Regions from separate parts of the Chelatococcus sp. HY11 genome, predicted to be linked through region 3. Evidence: predicted binding sites of a transcription regulator. Region 3 holds the regulator's gene; each other region holds the start of a gene.
What was found. The regulator LexA, encoded in region 3, represses DNA repair genes until DNA is damaged. The targets are predictions, from matches to a motif close to TGTTCNNNNTGTGTTCNG.
Positions count from the first base shown of each region.

Region 1: a site for LexA is predicted at 1,637-1,654, ahead of KIO74_RS01290 (ATP-dependent helicase). Genes of this name have one in related genera too.
Region 2: a site for LexA is predicted at 1,710-1,727, ahead of KIO74_RS04080 (ImuA family protein). Genes of this name have one in related genera too.
Region 4: a site for LexA is predicted at 2,336-2,353, ahead of KIO74_RS14705 (helicase-related protein). Genes of this name have one in related genera too.

Region 1 is NZ_JAHBRX010000001.1:246,998-251,131, reverse strand. It holds gene KIO74_RS01300 (FAD-binding oxidoreductase) at 1-1,004, opposite strand, end outside; gene KIO74_RS01295 (hypothetical protein) at 1,164-1,484, opposite strand; gene KIO74_RS01290 (ATP-dependent helicase) at 1,665-4,103, shown strand.
Region 2 is NZ_JAHBRX010000001.1:830,020-834,153, forward strand. It holds gene KIO74_RS04075 (Y-family DNA polymerase) at 1-841, opposite strand, end outside; gene KIO74_RS04080 (ImuA family protein) at 783-1,688, opposite strand; tRNA gene KIO74_RS04085 (tRNA-Asn) at 2,368-2,443, opposite strand; tRNA gene KIO74_RS04090 (tRNA-Cys) at 2,624-2,697, shown strand; gene KIO74_RS04095 (protein-L-isoaspartate O-methyltransferase family protein) at 2,845-3,510, shown strand; gene KIO74_RS04100 (TolC family outer membrane protein) at 3,685-4,134, shown strand, end outside.
Region 3 is NZ_JAHBRX010000001.1:1,124,486-1,128,619, forward strand. It holds gene KIO74_RS05335 (ABC transporter permease) at 1-343, opposite strand, end outside; gene KIO74_RS05340 (ABC transporter permease) at 353-1,270, opposite strand; gene lexA (transcriptional repressor LexA) at 1,769-2,470, shown strand; gene KIO74_RS05350 (ComEC/Rec2 family competence protein) at 2,448-4,134, opposite strand, start outside.
Region 4 is NZ_JAHBRX010000001.1:3,212,737-3,216,870, reverse strand. It holds gene KIO74_RS14705 (helicase-related protein) at 1-2,211, opposite strand, end outside; gene KIO74_RS14700 (DUF3108 domain-containing protein) at 2,826-3,692, opposite strand; gene rpmB (50S ribosomal protein L28) at 3,981-4,134, shown strand, end outside.

The DNA.
Region 1 (4,134 bases), 880 kb from region 3:
TAGGCGTCATGGCGCGCTTGCCACAGGCGCGAACGATCCTCCGCCTTGGTCTCCCAGATGAAGGGCCCGCCCCCGAGGTCTTTGGCGATTTCGCCAAAGCGCTCGGCTTGCTCGCGCACGCTCGCCTCCGTGCCGTGGAACTCCAGCAACAGCAGCGGGCTCTCCGGCAGGCCGAGTTTCGAGTGCAGGTTCACCGCCTTGACCATGGTCTGGTCGAGAAGCTCGATCCGGGCCACGGGCAAGCCGGTCTGGATCGTCAGGATGGTAGCGTCACACGCCGCATGCACCGAGGGGAACGGGCAGATGCCCGCCGACACGGCCTCGGGAATGCCGTGCAGCTTGAGAGTGATGGATGTGATGACGCCGAGCGTGCCCTCCGAGCCAACGAAAAGGCGCGTGAGGTCATAGCCGGCGGAGGATTTCTTGGCCCGGCTCGCGGTCTTCACCACGGCGCCCTCGGGCGTCACGACGGTCAGCGACAGCACGTTGTCCTTCATCGTGCCGTAGCGGACGGCATTGGTGCCGGAGGCGCGTGTCGCCGCCATGCCGCCGATCGAGGCGTCCGCGCCGGGGTCGATGGGGAAGAACAAGCCCTGGTCACGCAGGAAGTCGTTGAGTTCCTTGCGGGTCACTCCCGGTTCGACGACACAGCTCAGATCCTCGGCATGCACCGCGATGATCTGTTTCATCAGACTTGTATCGATCGAGATGCCGCCAAGCGGGGCGTTCACATGCCCCTCGAAGGACGTGCCCGTGCCGAAGGGAATGACCGGCACCCGGTGCTCGGCGCAAAGCCTGACGATGGCGACCACCTCCTCGGTCGTCTTTGGGAAGACGACGGCGTCGGGCGCCTGGCTCGGCACCCAGGTCAGGGTATTGCTGTGCTGCTCGCGAACCGCATGGCTTGTCACGAGCCGTGAACCGAAATTAGCGGCCAGGGCATCGACGACCGCTGCGACCGCATCCGGAGAAGGACGGACACCTGCTGGCGCGGCTTGCAACATCTCGATCGACCCCCCTTCTCGTGCCACGGCGCGCGAGGCGCCGTCACAGCCTGATCAAAGGCCCTTTTAGCTGCGTGCGCGGCCGGTGTCGAAACGAAAACAGGACATCAGCCCCGGAAACAGCCTCTCACCCATCGGCCAGCCACTGACGGCAACGTCCTATCGCCGGAAATTCTGCACTGGCGGCGGCGGAACATAGGCTGGCGGCGTGAGCTGCTGGCGCATCTGCTGGTTGCGCAGCTGATTCATCTGCTGCTGCTGAAGCTGCTGCTGGCTATTGTCCTGCAACTGGCGCTCGATAGCGCGGTTCTGCTGCTGGTAGTCGCGCTGGAACTGATTGTTCGTTTGCGCAAGTGCCCCCTGTGTCGCCACAAGGATCGCGATCATCGCACCAAATGAGACCACGGCGCGCGGCGCAATGCCCTTCTCGCTTTTGCCAGACTGAGGTCTTTCCCGACCCCAGGAAACACGCGTACGCATTTCGGTACACATCGCACCGCTCCTCCCATACCGCGCCCCGCGTACCTACATCAGAGCGCGCTATTTATATGGGATGGAAGCCGTCGCGCGCCATGGCTTTAGTGTGGGCAGCGTGCCCATAACGCCATCCGCATCGCCGGAAAGCTCGACGCCGTTCGCGTTTTGGTCCAAGGTCGTCCCATGAATCAAGGTCTGAACCACCCATCCCGGAAGCACGACGCCGACGGCGAGGCCACCCGGGCCGCGCCGCGTGGCGGCAGCCTCAGCGAGCGCGCCCGAGCGCAGGCAGCGCCTGTTGCCTATCTCGCCGGTCTCAACCACGAGCAGCGCCTCGCGGTGGAGACCACCGAGGGGCCGGTGCTCGTTCTCGCGGGTGCCGGCACGGGCAAGACCAGGGTGCTCACCACGCGCATCGCCCATCTGATCGCCATCGGCCGCGCCCGCCCTTCCGACATTCTCGCCGTCACCTTCACCAACAAGGCGGCGCGCGAGATGAAGGCGCGCGTCGGCATGCTGGTCGGGCCGGCGGCCGAAGGCATGCCCTGGCTCGGCACGTTCCATGCCATTTCCACCAAGATCCTGCGCCGCCACGCCGAGCTCGTCGGCCTCAAGAGCGATTTCACCATTCTCGACGTGGACGACCAGATCCGCCTCATGAAGCAGGTGATCCAGGCCGCTAATCTCGACGAGAAGCGCTGGCCGGCCCGCCAGCTCGCGAGCATCATCGACGGCTGGAAGAACCGGGCACTCGGCCCCGACCAAGTGCCGCACGGTGAGGGCGCCGCCTTCGCCAATGGCCGGGGCACAGAACTTTACCGCCATTATCAGGAACGCTTGAAGATCCTGAATGCCGCCGATTTCGGCGACCTGTTGACCGAGACCATCCGCCTCTTCCGCGAGCATCCGGACGTCCTCGCCCAGTATCAGAAGCGCTTCCGCTATATGCTGGTGGACGAATACCAAGACACCAACGTCGCGCAGTATCTGTGGCTCCGGCTGCTGGCCCAGGGGCGCGAGCCCGGCCAGCGCAATCTGGCCTGCGTCGGTGACGACGACCAGTCGATCTATGGCTGGCGTGGCGCGGAGGTGGACAACATCCTGCGCTTCGAGCACGATTTTCCGGGTGCCGTGGTGGTGCGACTGGAGCGCAACTACCGCTCCCATGCTCATATCCTCGCGGCTGCCTCCCACCTCATCGCCCATAACGAGGGCCGGCTCGGCAAGACACTGCGCACGGACGATGAACCGGGCGAGAAGGTGACGATCACCGGCGCGTGGGACTCGGAGGAAGAGGCCCGCCTCGTCGGCGAAGAGATCGAGGCGTTGCAGGCCAAGGGGCACAATCTCTCCGAAATCGCCATCCTCGTGCGCATTTCCGCGCAGATGCGGGAGCTCGAAGACCGTTTCGTGCAGCTCGGCCTGCCCTACCGCGTCATCGGCGGCCCGCGCTTCTACGAGCGTATGGAGATCCGCGACGCGCTCGCCTATTTCCGCTGCGTCGCCCAGCCCGCCGACGATCTCGCCTTCGAGCGCATCCTGAATACGCCAAAGCGCGGCCTCGGCGACGCGACCGTGCAGGTTCTCCATGCCCATGCGCGGGCGGCGCGCATTCCCCTGATGGAAGCGGCGCGCTTCATCGTCGAGACGGAAGAGCTGAAGCCGAAGCCGCGCGGTTCCCTGCGCGATCTGTTGGCAGCGTTCTCTCGCTGGAGCTCGCTGATCGACAATACGCCGCAGACGGAACTCGCCGAGATGATTCTGGAGGAATCCGGCTACACCGAAATGTGGCAGAAGGACCGGTCGGCGGAAGCGGCCGGGCGCCTGGAGAACCTGAAGGAGCTCGTCCGAAGCCTCGAGGAATTCCCGGATCTCCGGGGCTTCCTGGAACATGTCTCGCTGGTCATGGACGCGGTCGAGAACGACACGGAAGACCGCGTCAGCCTGATGACGCTGCATGCCGCCAAGGGCCTGGAATTCGACACCGTGTTCCTGCCCGGCTGGGAGGAAGGGCTGTTTCCCAACCAGCGCGCCCTCGACGAGAGCGGTCGCGCGGGGCTGGAGGAAGAACGCCGTCTCGCCCATGTTGGCATTACCCGCGCCCGACGCCGTGCGAAGATCTATTTCGCCTCCAACCGCCGTATCCATGGCCTTTGGAACGCCACGATCCCCAGCCGCTTCATCGACGAGCTGCCGGAGGACCATGTCGAGGTGACGGAAGCGCCCGCCGCCTTCTCCTATGGCGGTTACGGCAAGAGCCGCTTTGACGATGTGGAATCGTTTTCCTCATCCTATGCCACGCCGGGCTGGCAACGCGCCCAGAACAAGGGTGGTCTAGGCAGCGGCGGCTTTGGCGGAGGCGGCAGCCGCGGAGGTTTCGCGCAAGGGCGTGGTGGCTACGGCGGCTCCTCCGGCCCGGGACGCGGCGGCCTGCTGATCGAGGGGGAGCTCGTCGCCAAGTCCTCGGGACCGGCCTCCGCCTTCGCGCCGTCCGACCGGGTGTTCCACATCAAGTTCGGACCAGGCTCGGTGGCCGCCGTCGACGGCAACAAGCTGACGGTCGACTTCGACAAGGCCGGCCGCAAGATGGTGCTCGACAGCTTCGTGCAGCGGCAGGGCTGACCGGCGACCATTCATCAACCGCTGATTTCAT
Region 2 (4,134 bases), 290 kb from region 3:
AAGCCTCGAAATGGCGCCCGCCGGCGCCCCGCTCCGCCAGCATGGCCTCCAGCTCCCGCCCCAGCCCGCGCAAGGTTGCCAGCACCGTATCCATGAGGGCGATCGGCTCGGCGAAGCGACGTGTCGCGATGAGCTCCGGCACAGGCCGGCGCGGCGAGATGGGATGCTGGGCCTCGCCAAGGGTGCGGGCCAGCCGGTTGACGAGATCCGCGCCAAACCGCGCGGCGAGCGGGGCACGCGGCCGGCTGGCGAGATCGCCGATGGTGGTGAGGCCGGCGCGGGTGAGGGCGCGGAGGCTCTGCCCCTCCAGGCCGAGGGCCGCGACGGGTAGGGGGCGGACGGCGTCCTTTTCCTGGCCTGAGGGAACGAGCCCTCCCCGGCCGTGGCGGGCGACGGCCCGCGCCGCATCGGGCGTATCGGCGATGGCGCTCAAGGCGGTAAAGCCCTGCGCCGCCAGGCGTGCCATGAGATCGTCGCGCAATTCAGCCTCGCCCCCGAAGAGATGCGCGCAACCGGTGATATCGAGCTGGAGGCCGTCCTCGCCATCGAGACCGACCAGCGGCGTATAGCGATCACACCAGTCAGCGATGTGATCGCGCAGGGCAAGATCCGCCCTCTGATCCTCATCGGCCAGAATGAGATGGGGCACGCGCGCACGGGCATCAGCCAGGGTAAGGCCAGGTCGCAGTCCAAGCCTACGTGCGTGGGCATCGGCCTGGACGATGCGCAGGGCGCTCTTGATCTTGGCGACGACGACAAGGGGAGGCGCGGGACAAGCGGCCTCAGCCCGCGGCCCGTCTCCGGCCGGTCTGGCTGGGGTGCTCGACACGGCTGTCGCCATGGAAGGGACCTTGGAGGGGGACGACATTCCAGCCGGCCGGCCGGTTCTCGCGGACAGGCGATGCAGGCGGTCGGTCGCCAGAAGAGGCAGCCACAGGGCGAGATAGCGCCGCTTTTCGGAAGGCACGGTCATCGCGATTCCACTCCACGCGGAAAGTCTGTGGTGGATAGCCCTCCCTGTGCAGCAGCAGGCCGATCTCGAAGGCCGGCGCGCCGGGAGCCCCGGCCGCGAGAGGAGAGGAGGGCGCCGCGCACACGCTCCAGCGGGTCAGCGCGGCGCTCGGCTGCGGCGTGGCACCCGTGCCGCTGCGAATGAGGAGGGCGGTGACGCCGGCCTTGGCCGCGGCACGGTTGAGGCGCTGGCTCGCCGTGAGGTCGAGGGCCTTCGGCGCCCCCCAGAGTTCGACGACCACGACGCCGGGCGCCTGGCAGCGTAAGGCCTCATGCCCTGCCCGCAACGCCTGCAGGGCATCAGGCATGCGCAGCAGCACGACGTCTTCAGGCGGCAGGCCGAATTCCTGGAGGCCGGGCGCGTGCAATTCACCTTGTTCCTGCGCGACCATGTCCTGACGGACCCAGATGATGGGACGGTAGGCGGCCGCGCAGGCGGTGAGGGCGAGGCCGAATCCGCGCGTGGCAGCTGCGTCCCCCGCGCTGGCCGCGAAGATTTCATGCAAGGCCGCCCGCCGCAGCCCGCCGCCGATGGCCGTATCGAGGGCAGGCAGCCCAAGGGGAAAGCGCCCTTCATCCAAGGCCTGCGGCGACACGGTCTCTATCGCCCTCTCAGCCGTGACGATGGTGGCAATATCGTGCCGAAGCCCGACGAGAGACCCCCTCGCGGTGCCCATGGAAAAATCCTTGCAGTATAATGTTCTCTGTTTGTTCTAAAATAGGCTCCTCTTTCGGATGAGTCAACACGTGCGAATCGAGGGCTGACGGGCTGGGATGTGCCTCTTCGGCATCCCGGGCAGGCATTTTTCAAGCGAAGAGAGGAGTGTTCGCGAGGGGACGACAGACGACGAGGCTGGATTCGCAAGGAATTGTTAACATTATCAAGTAATTGCGACCTAATGGCGCAGTTGGGGCTTCATGGTTATCCAAGCGTTGACTGGCGCGGCGGACAGCCGCCACCCGCATAGTCCCGAACAGCGGAACAAGAAGGCGGACTGCTGCTGAGCGATGCCAGATTCAGCCCGCGATATCGGGGGCGCGGCATTCATGGGAGATGGGAAACAACGGGGACTGCGGCACGCCTTCGGCGGGGCTGATCACAGATCGCTGTCAGGCCCAATAGTGATCATGAACCATGTTGCCCAGGCGGTGCCTGTCAAAGCCATGCTATCCCCGAAGACAAGGCTAAGCGGGCATCAGGGTGCGCGCCAGCAAGGCAAGCAGCCCAATCAGCGATGAAACAGAGGAATCTCAAGGGATAAGGGGCGTTGCGGCGTGAATACAACCCAGCCTGTCATCCAGTCCATAAGCAGGTTTATAAGCACCGCCGCTATAAAGACCAGATTGTGGATTGATTGGCTCCCCGAGCAGGACTCGAACCTGCGACAAAGCGGTTAACAGCCGCTTGCTCTACCAACTGAGCTATCGGGGATCGCTAACGCAGGGCAGTGGGTACAGTATGTCCGTGGGGACTGCAACCCCCCTTTTCGAGGAACGCGAAATTTTTGCGCGAGTTGTTCCGAGTTTTTGTGAATGGGAGGGTGCTGGACCAATTTAGCGCACATTGCGGTGTTGCGGCGGACGGTGGAGCTTTGCTATGAACCCTCCACGAGGCCTCGTGGCGGAGTGGTTACGCAGAGGACTGCAAATCCTTGCACCCCGGTTCGATTCCGGGCGAGGCCTCCAACAAGTTAGACCATGCGCCGATGGAAGTGCCAGGCGGCATCGACGCCCGTCTGAGGGCGGAAGTCAGCGCTTTTTCAAATATTTAGAGATGCTTCTTAGCTCTGTGAGGCTTTGCGTATCTCCCACTTGCCTACGGTGGAGTAGCCGATGAATGACTTCGCGCGGTTGCGCCGGACCATGGTGGATAATCAGGTCCGAACCTATGATGTCACGAGTCGTGGTCTGCTCGCTGTCCTCGAGGATGCGCCTCGTGAATTGTTCCTGCCGGAGGGGCAGGAGGATTTAGCCTATAGCGACCAGAATCTGGTGTTCGGCGATGCCGCCGGCGGTCGTTATTGCATGCTCGCGCCGATGATACTGGCGCGCCTCATTCAAGCTCTCGATATCGCGCCCGGGGCCCGTGTTCTCGATGTGGGGAGTGGCTTTGGTTATAGCGCTCTCATCATGTCCCGGCTCGGTGCCGAGGTTGTCGCAGTTGCCGGTGGACAAGAGCTGGCGGAAGAGGCGCGGAGACGGCTAGAAGCTTGTCAGGCCTCGGGAATCGACGTCGTAATCGGAGACGTTGCGTCAGGTCACGTGGCCCGCGCGCCCTATGATGCCATTCTCGTCAACGGGGCGTTCGAGGTGTTGCCCGACGCCTTGAAAGAGCAGTTGTCCGATGGGGGGCAGCTTGCCGGGATCGACGGAGCCAGCGGTGCTGGTAAAGCTGTCGTATATCGGCGCAGCGGAGTTTCGTTCGGTCGCCGCGCTCTGTTCGAGGCATCGGCCCCTATTCTCCCAGGCTTCGCCAAGGCTGCTGCGTTTGATTTCTAACGTTTGTCAAGTGTCATATTTTTGCGGCACAACTCGATAGATTAGTAATGCTGCGCTTGCGCCTGTTTCCGCTGAAGAAGCATCGGACTATCTTCAGATTAGGGCTGGGGCGAGATGAATGGTGTTGAGCATAGGGAAACCGGTTCGGTGTTTCTCCGCTTTGGGAAGGTGATCGTGGCAGGAACAATCCGAGCTACAGGCAGTCATGCTCTTCGTCTTGGCCTTCTCGTGGGGGCGGCGTGGGCATTTCCACTGTCGGGTGTCCATGCTGAAACGCTCTATGGCGCCCTCGGCAAGGCCTATACCGCCAATCCGACGCTCAATATGCAGCGGGCATCGCTGCGGGCGACCAACGAAGGTGTGCCGCAGGCCCTGTCAGGTTATCGGCCGACGATCACGGGATTGGCGAATGCCGGTGTGCAGAGTTCCAACTTCCAGATACCGGCCGGGGTGACCGCCGCAGGAGGCGGCGAGGCGGCCTGGAGCACGCTTTATCCACGGGGGCTGACGCTCCAGATCAACCAGAACATTTTCACGGGCGGCAGGACCATGAACTCCGTCCGCCAGGCCGAGGCGGCCGTGCAGGCTGGCCGCGAGCAGCTGCGCTTCCAGGAACAATCGATC
Region 3 (4,134 bases):
CGATGCCCGACACGAGAACCGCGAAGATGCTGACAAAGAGCGTGATGCGCGCGCCGTAGATGATGCGCGATAGAATATCTCGGCCGAGCTGGTCTGTACCGAGCCAGTACCCCGGCACGCCGCGCTCCATGAGCGCAGGCGGACGCAGCCGCAGGGTGAGCTCCTGGGCATAAGGGTCATGCGGCGCCAGGAGCGAGGGCACCAGCGCGAACAGGAAGCCGATCAGGATGATGAAAAGGCTGAGTTTCGCGGCTTTCTTGGCGAAGAGCCGCTTCAGGACGCCGCGCCAGCGGCTTTCGATGGGGGCGGGTTCCGCTGCAGCGACGGGCGGTGACAAGGACATGGCGCCGCCTCAGTTGTAGCTGATGCGCGGATCGAGAACCGCGTAGAGGAGATCGACAACGAGGTTCACGAAGACGAATATGATGGCGAAGGTGAAAACGACCGCCTGCACCACGGGAAAGTCACGCGCGTAGATCGCCTGGATGGCGAGGCGCCCCACCCCGGGCCACGAAAACACCGTCTCGGTCACGACCACACCTCCCATCAGCAGGCCGACCTGGAGACCGATCACCGTCAGCACGGGAATGAAGCCGTTTCTGAGGGCGTGGATCCATAGCACCGTGCGCTCCCGGGCACCCTTGGCGCGCGCTGTGCGGATGTAATCCTGGCGCAGCACATCGAGCATGCAGGACCGTGTGACACGGGCGATCAGCGCGACGAGATTGAAGGCAAGGGTCGCTGCCGGCAGAATGAGATTGAGCCAGGATCCGCGGCCGCCGGACGGCAGCCACCGGAGCCACACGGCAAAGACGATGATCGAGATGATGCCGAGGTAGAAGCCCGGCAGCGCCTGCCCCATCAAGGTGATGCCGCGAATGGTGATGTCGGCCGGGGTATTGCGGCGATAGGCAGCGGCGACTCCCGCCGGCACGCCGATGAGGAGCGCCATGGCCATTGTCGCCGCCGCCAGCTCGGTGGTCGCGCCAAGACGTTCCCAGACAAGGCTCATCGCGGGCTGGTTGAAGCGCAACGAGGAGCCGAAATCGCCCATGAGGCCGTTGGCGAAGAATGTGACAAACTGTTCCCACAACGGCCTGTCGAGACCGTGGACAGACCGGAAGGCGGCCCGGGCCTCCTCAGTCGCATTGGTCGGCAACATGAGATCGGTCGGATCGCCACTCAGACGCGTGAGGAAAAAGCACACCAGCATGATGCCGATGAGCACCGGAATCGTGAGGATGAGTCGCTGCACGATGTAACGGCCCATACAATAGTTCCCCTGCCACCGCCGCACCCAATGGGAGATCGACGGATCGCATTCTGCGACCGCTTTGATTTGAAGTTGAGCTGATCTTATCGGCCGCGCTTAAATTCACAAGCTTCAATTTCATTATAAACGATATTTTGGCAGAAAAATTCACAAACTTAAAAGCCCGCGCCCGTCTGAGAGAGGCCCGTCCGATTGGCGCTTCGTCGCGAGCAAGCGGTCAGGCTCCAAACAGGCCTCCGGAGAGTTCGCGGAAAAAGAGCCGATCAGGACGGATATTCGGCACGGATATTCGAGCTTGAAACCGGGCATGGAAACCGGCCTTGAAACTCTGCATTCGCTTTGAGGCTTGCGGAACACATAGAGAACAGCTATCGTCGTTCATGATTTGTTTCCTAGTTCAGGCGCACAGTATCGAATCGGTGCAATTGCTCCTCAAAACTGATCGATCCGGATGGCGTTGGAAGCTGGCAAAACGGAAGGCGGGGTGGTCACGACATGCTGACACGCAAGCAAAACGAGCTTCTTCGCTTTATCCATGAGCGGCTTCGGGAAACGAGCGTGCCCCCATCTTTCGATGAGATGAAGGAGGCGCTCGATCTGAAATCGAAATCGGGCATTCACCGCCTCATCATTGCTCTTGAGGAACGCGGTTTTATTCGCCGGCTTCCTAACCGGGCGCGCGCTCTCGAAGTCATCAAGCTACCAGATAATGCCATGGCAGCCGCCCCGCGGGGAAAATTCAGCCCCAGCGTGGTGGAGGGCGGCCTCGGTCGCGTGCGCAATCTTCCGCCTGCCACGGAGACCGATGCACCAAAGACGATTTCGGTGCCCGTTATGGGACGCATCGCGGCGGGCACGCCCATCTCAGCGATCCAGTCCCGTAGCAATACTTTGGCCATTCCAGTCGAAATGCTCAGCGCGGGTGAACATTTCGCCCTTGAGGTGCGTGGCGATTCCATGATCGAGGCGGGCATTCTCGATGGTGATACCGTCGTTATCCGGCGCCAGGACATGGCCGATACGGGGGATATTATCGTTGCCCTGATCGATGACGAGGAGGCCACCCTGAAGCGGCTGCGCCGGCGTGGCTCGTCGATTGCGCTCGAGGCTGCCAATCCCGCCTATGAAACACGTGTCCTCGGGCCTGACAGGGTGCGCATCCAGGGCAAGCTCGTCAGTCTTCTACGTCGCTATTGAGCGGCTCCCTCTCCTCTCCCTCGGGGAGGCCGTCCGGCATGGCGTCGATGGGATCGAGGCTTTGACGTCTTGAGGCGGGTGCCTTGACGGTTGACGTCTTCTCGTCTGAGGGCCTGGCCGATGGTTGCGGCGGTTTCACGCCGGTGATCCATGGTCGCGATGCCGTCGATAGCGCCTGGGTCCGGTTGAAAGCTGCATCACGGGGATCCAGCGTCAGCATGATGGCGCCACTTCTGTCGAGAACGCGCCGATCGATGATTGTGCCGGCTTCGCAGGTTCGCGTTGCCGGCAATGGGCTGACGATGACAGCGGCACGTTTACAGTCTTCGGGAAAAGCGCGCTTGTCACGAACAAAGGCGATCACCTGACCGCTCTTCAAGCGTGCTGTACAGCCGAGCGGGTCGCAGAGCGTTCCGTGGCGCAAGGAGGGATCCTCGATCGCGCGTCCATCGCCATCGGCCCGCAACCATTGTTCCAGCACAAAGCCCGACGGTTTGCCGAGGATGACGAGCCGGCCGTCGGAGACGCGCAGGGCGAGGCCGCTCGCACCGCGATCGATGTAAATGTCAGGACGCGACGTGCCATGGGCCATCACGAGCCCAATCACCGCGGGAAGAAGGGCGAGCCAGCGCAAGGCCGTCGTCCATAGCGTGACCCAGAGGATGGCGATGACCATCACGCCGAGCGCTCCGACATCGAAGGCAGGCACAATGACACGCGAGCGTTCGAGCTCGGCGACCGCGCGGGCGGAGGCCAGCACCGGCACCGTGGCCTGGCCGATCAGCCACCAGACCGGCCGATCGAGCTCAAAGAACGACGCAAAGACGCCCAGCACCGAGAGCGGCATCACCGCGAGCTCGATCAGCGGCAAGGCCATGGCATTGCCGAGCAGGCCGAACGGGTTGAGGGTCTGGAAATGATAGGCGCTGAACGGGGCCGTGGCGATGGTCGCAACCGTCGTGGTCGTCGTCAGAAGAAACGCCCATCGCCCCGCGGCCCGCATCCAGCCGTAGGCGTCTGATGAGGGCGCGCCACCGGCGAGAAGCCCCGAGGGCCTCACAGTGAAGGCGATCATCCCGGCGACCGCTGCGAAGGACATCTGGAAACTCGGGCCCAACAGGGCTTCCGGGCGCAGGGCGAGGCAGATGAGCGCCGACAGGGCGAGATTGCGCATGGAGAGGGCTGGCCGGTCGATCAGGATCGCGCCCATCATGACGATGGTCATCACAAGGGAGCGCTGGGTGGCCACCTCGGCGCCGGAGAACAGACAGTAGGCCGTGGCACCGAGCATCCCGATGACGGCGGCCATCTTCTTCACCGGCCAGGCAAGCGCGATCGCCGGCCAAAGCGACAGAAGCGCTCGCGCCGCCCAGAACAGACTGCCGGCCGCGAGTGCCATATGGAGGCCGGAGATCGACACGATATGATAGATGCCGGCCGCGCGCAGGGCATCGTTGACCTCCTCCGTGATCAATCCGCGCTTGCCCGTGACAAGCGCTGCCGCCAGCGCCCCCTCCTGCCCTCCGGAGGCTTTGGCGATACGCTCCGTCAGGGTATTGCGGGCGACGTCATTCGCAATGGTCAACGCGGTCCAGATGTCCGGCGCCTCGGGCGGCGCCCGGACCGTCACCTTTCCGACGAGCGAGCCCACCGCCCCAAGTTCG
Region 4 (4,134 bases), 2.1 Mb from region 3:
CGGCACCTCGGTATCAGCCGGGAAGGACGTGCGGCCCGAGGCGGCGAGATGCGGGATCTCGTCCAGGCCCTTAACGTCGAGCCCGCCGTGCTTCAGCGCCCAGAGCTGGGCGGCGAGCCCGCGCGGGGCCGGCTTGAGCAACAGCGGCAGGTAGAGATGATAGGCGCCGAAGCGCACGCCATAGCGACGGAGCGCCGCGCGCCCGTCCTGGTCGAGGCTCTTCACGTCCTGCGCGACGCGCGCGCGTTCCAGCACGCCGAGCGCCTCGGTGATCTGGAAGGCAATGCCGCGGGCGATGCCGGGAATGTCGGCGGCTTCCTCAAGAGCGGTCAGCGGGCCGAGCAGCTTGGTGATATGCGCCTTGATCCAGGTTTGGAGGCGCGTATCCACCTTGTCGCGCGGTGGCCCGGACAGCTGTTCGTCCGCCAGCAGCCTGAAGCGCGGGGCGAGCAGCTTGTCGCCCGCCACGAGCTTGGCGACAGCCTCGCCCATCCAGCGGATGGTACCGTCATTGGCGAGCACGAAGGTATCGTCCGGCGCTTGGGAAAAGCGCTCGGCACGGGCCTCGATCTCGCCAGCCAGCGCCTTCTGGGCCGCCGCCCGCAATGCCTTGGCCTCCTGGCCATCGGCCTGGGGATCCGGGGCAAACTGAAATCCGTGCAGCCGACCGACATGCTGGCCTTCGACCAGGACGTCGCCGCTGGCGGTCACTTCCGCTTCGAGCATCGCATTCTCTCTCAAGCGCCGCATGAGTACGCTGGTCCGCCGATCAACGAACCGGCTCGCCAAACGCTCATGCAGAGCATCCGACAGTTTGTCCTCTACCTGACGGGTGGCCTCCTGCCAATGCTCAGGATCACGTAACCAGTCGGGACGGTTGGCAACAAAGGTCCAGGTGCGCACCTGCGCGATGCGGGCCGAAAGGGTATCGATATCCCCATCGGTCCTGTCCACGAGCGCGACCTGCCGACGAAACCAGTCATCCGCTATCACGCCCTGGGTCATCAACGCACGGTAAATCGTCACGATGAGATCAGCATGCGCCGCCGGCGCCACGCGCCGATAGTCCGGGATGCGGCATACTTCCCAGAGCCGGGAGACGGCTTCCTCGCCGGTCGCGAGCCGCCGGATGTCATCGTCACGGCAGGCGATGTCGAGCGCATTCACGTCGTCGGCGAGCGGCGCGCGGGTCAGCCCCTTCTCGGTCGGCAGGACTGCGAGGCTCGCCTGCAGCGCGCCGAGCGAGCGGAAATTGAGGTCGGCATTGCGCCATTGCGCCACGCGGACGGGGTCGAAGCTGTGGCTCTCCAGCGCCTCGACGAGTTCCGCCTCGAAGGGAGGACAGCGTCCGGTCGTGCCGAAGGTGCCGTCGCGCATATAGCGCCCGGCGCGTCCCGCGATCTGGCCGAACTCCGCGGGATTGAGCTGGCGAAAGCCGAAGCCGTCGAATTTCCGGTCGCCGGCGAAAGCGACATGGTTGACCTCGAGATTGAGGCCCATGCCGATGGCGTCCGTGGCGATGAGATAGTCCACCTCGCCCGATTGATAGAGCGCGACCTGCGCGTTGCGTGTGCGTGGGCTGAGCGCGCCCAGCACGACGGCGGCGCCGCCCTTCTGGCGCTTCACCAGCTCGGCGATCGTGTAGACCTCCTCCGCGGAGAAAGCGACGATGGCGGAGCGCGGCGGTAGCCGCGTGATCTTCTTCTCGCCGGTGAAGGTCAGCGTCGAGAGGCGCGGGCGCGAAACGATATTGGCGCCGGGGATGAGCGTCTCGACCAGCGGGCGCATCGTGGCCGCGCCGATGATCAGCGTCTCCGCGTAGCCGCGCCGGTTGAGGAGGCGGTCCGTAAAGATATGCCCCCGGTCGAGATCCGCCGCGAGCTGGATCTCGTCGATCGCGCAGAACGCGACGTCGAGATCGCTTGGCATCGCCTCGACGGTGGCGACCCAGTAGCGCGCGTTGGGCGGCTTGATTTTTTCCTCGCCGGTAATGAGCGCGACGGCGTCAGCGCCGACGCGTTCCACCACCCGACCGTAGACCTCGCGCGCGAGCAGCCTGAGCGGCAGCCCGATGACACCGCTGGTGTGGCCAACCATCCTTTCGATGGCGAGATGTGTCTTGCCGGTGTTGGTGGGGCCGAGAACCGCGGTTACACCGCGCGCCCGCATCTGAGGTGAGAGCGACCGTGCTGCCGTCAGGGATGAAACCATGAAACCCGATGCCGTAGAGACTGGACGGAAACGCCGTGACCGCAACTCCCGCAACGGCCCTGAACGCGATGTGGCTCGCCTTCTGTATCACATCGATACGTAAAGCGCGGCTGAATTTATGCACTGGAACGAGTCCAGAACGAATCGCGGCCGAATCGCTGACTCCTACAGAATCAGGTTTCGTTCTCACACGAGATATGGTGGTCGCCGCTTTGAATAGACACAAGTGAAATACAGCGATCGCGTCGCGATCGACTGGAACGATTCGGGAAACAACGCAGCCGCGGCTCACACACGTGCCGGAATGCTTTGAGCGCCCATGTGGGATTGGTGCGGGAAACTCGGTGTCATCCCGGAAGCCGGCTGAACTCGGGTGTTGCCGAGTTCGCCATCTTGGATCAACAAGTCGGGTCTACCCGATTTGTATGCCGCTGTCCGGAATCCAGAAACGGGCCGATTCAGCACTAATGACGCCTTGTGCAAAGGCAGATGGCCACTCACGAACCGTATCGGCTCTGGATCCCGGGCCCGAGCTTACGCTCGTCCCGGGATGACCGCGCGTGTCATTCCTAAATGTCGATTCAGCCTAAAGTCGGGGAACGTGTTCCCGCGGCTCAGTTCCGCGCGCGTACCGGCATCTGCGGACCATCGCCGTTCACATTCACGCGGGTCGCTTCGATGACGGTCGTGCCAAGCGGAGTGCGTACTGAAATGCGGTATGGGATGAAAACCCGGTCATCGCCCACAGGCATCAACCAGGCTTCCATATCCTTGTTGTTTTCCATGAATTTGGTGGCCGTCCGATCGGCCCGATGGCCGGAGATGGGCATATATCGCGCCCGGCATACGGATACGGGGCCGGAGTAGGTGGGACTGCGTACGGTCTCCTGACGAGCGTAGGACAACTTCACATCAAAGCGCGTGGCGCCGTCGAAGACGGGAATCGTGCGGTTGCAGGCCGCCTCGCTCGACGCGTTCCTGGAAGACGCCGGCATCAGCAGGGCTGAAAGCGGGTCGACCACGCCGCGCTTGTTCTGCTCGGTAACCGGTATGCGGTCCGGTCTTGGTTCGATCGGCGGCTTGATCTCGACGGCCTGCACGCTGCCGCCGGCCAAGGCCATGCGGACGGTTATCGACTTTTCGGAATTCGCCGTCGTCACGGCGAAGGTCGTGGGGAGGATGCGATCGCCGGAGATGCTGCCGGTAGACGTGGCCGCCCCCTTGCCCCCGGTGATGACGCCGGCCAGGCCCGTGAGCTGTGACCAGACATCGAGCTTGTACTGGTCTTTGAGGACATCGGCCTTGATGGCGGCAACGCCGATCTTCAGGCCGAGCAGGGAGATGTCGTAGTTGGCCTCAATCGACGCGGCGCTCGCGGGCAAAGGCGCGAGCGCCAAAAGCCCGAACATGGCTCGCCCGGGCAGAGCCCGGCGAAAGCCGCTCGCCGCGTAGCCAGCCTTGCTTTTCAAACGCCGGATCATACTGTTGCACTCTCCATCGCGCGGCGCCCGGGATCCCGCGATCTCACAAGTCGGCACGGACCACGAGCCGAATCGCTCACTTTTATCGGATGAAAATCCGTTTGAATCGTGACGCATCTTGCGTCCGATCGCAACGAAATCGCGCAGGATCCTTGACGGTGCCCGATCACATCTACTATACACGCGCAACTTTCATTCAGACATCGGCGCCTCTTGGCCCGACTGAGGTCGGAACAAGCTGCTGTTAGCTCTGCCAGAGTGCACCAACAAAGTTAAGGACTAAGCGTCATGGCGCGCCGCTGCGAACTCACGGGTAAGGCCGTTCTGTCCGGTCATCTCGTGAGCCACTCCAATCGCAAGACCAAGCGGAAGTTTCTTCCGAATCTGGTCAATGTGACCCTTCAGTCGGAAGCGCTGAGCCGTGGCGTCAAGCTGCGCATCT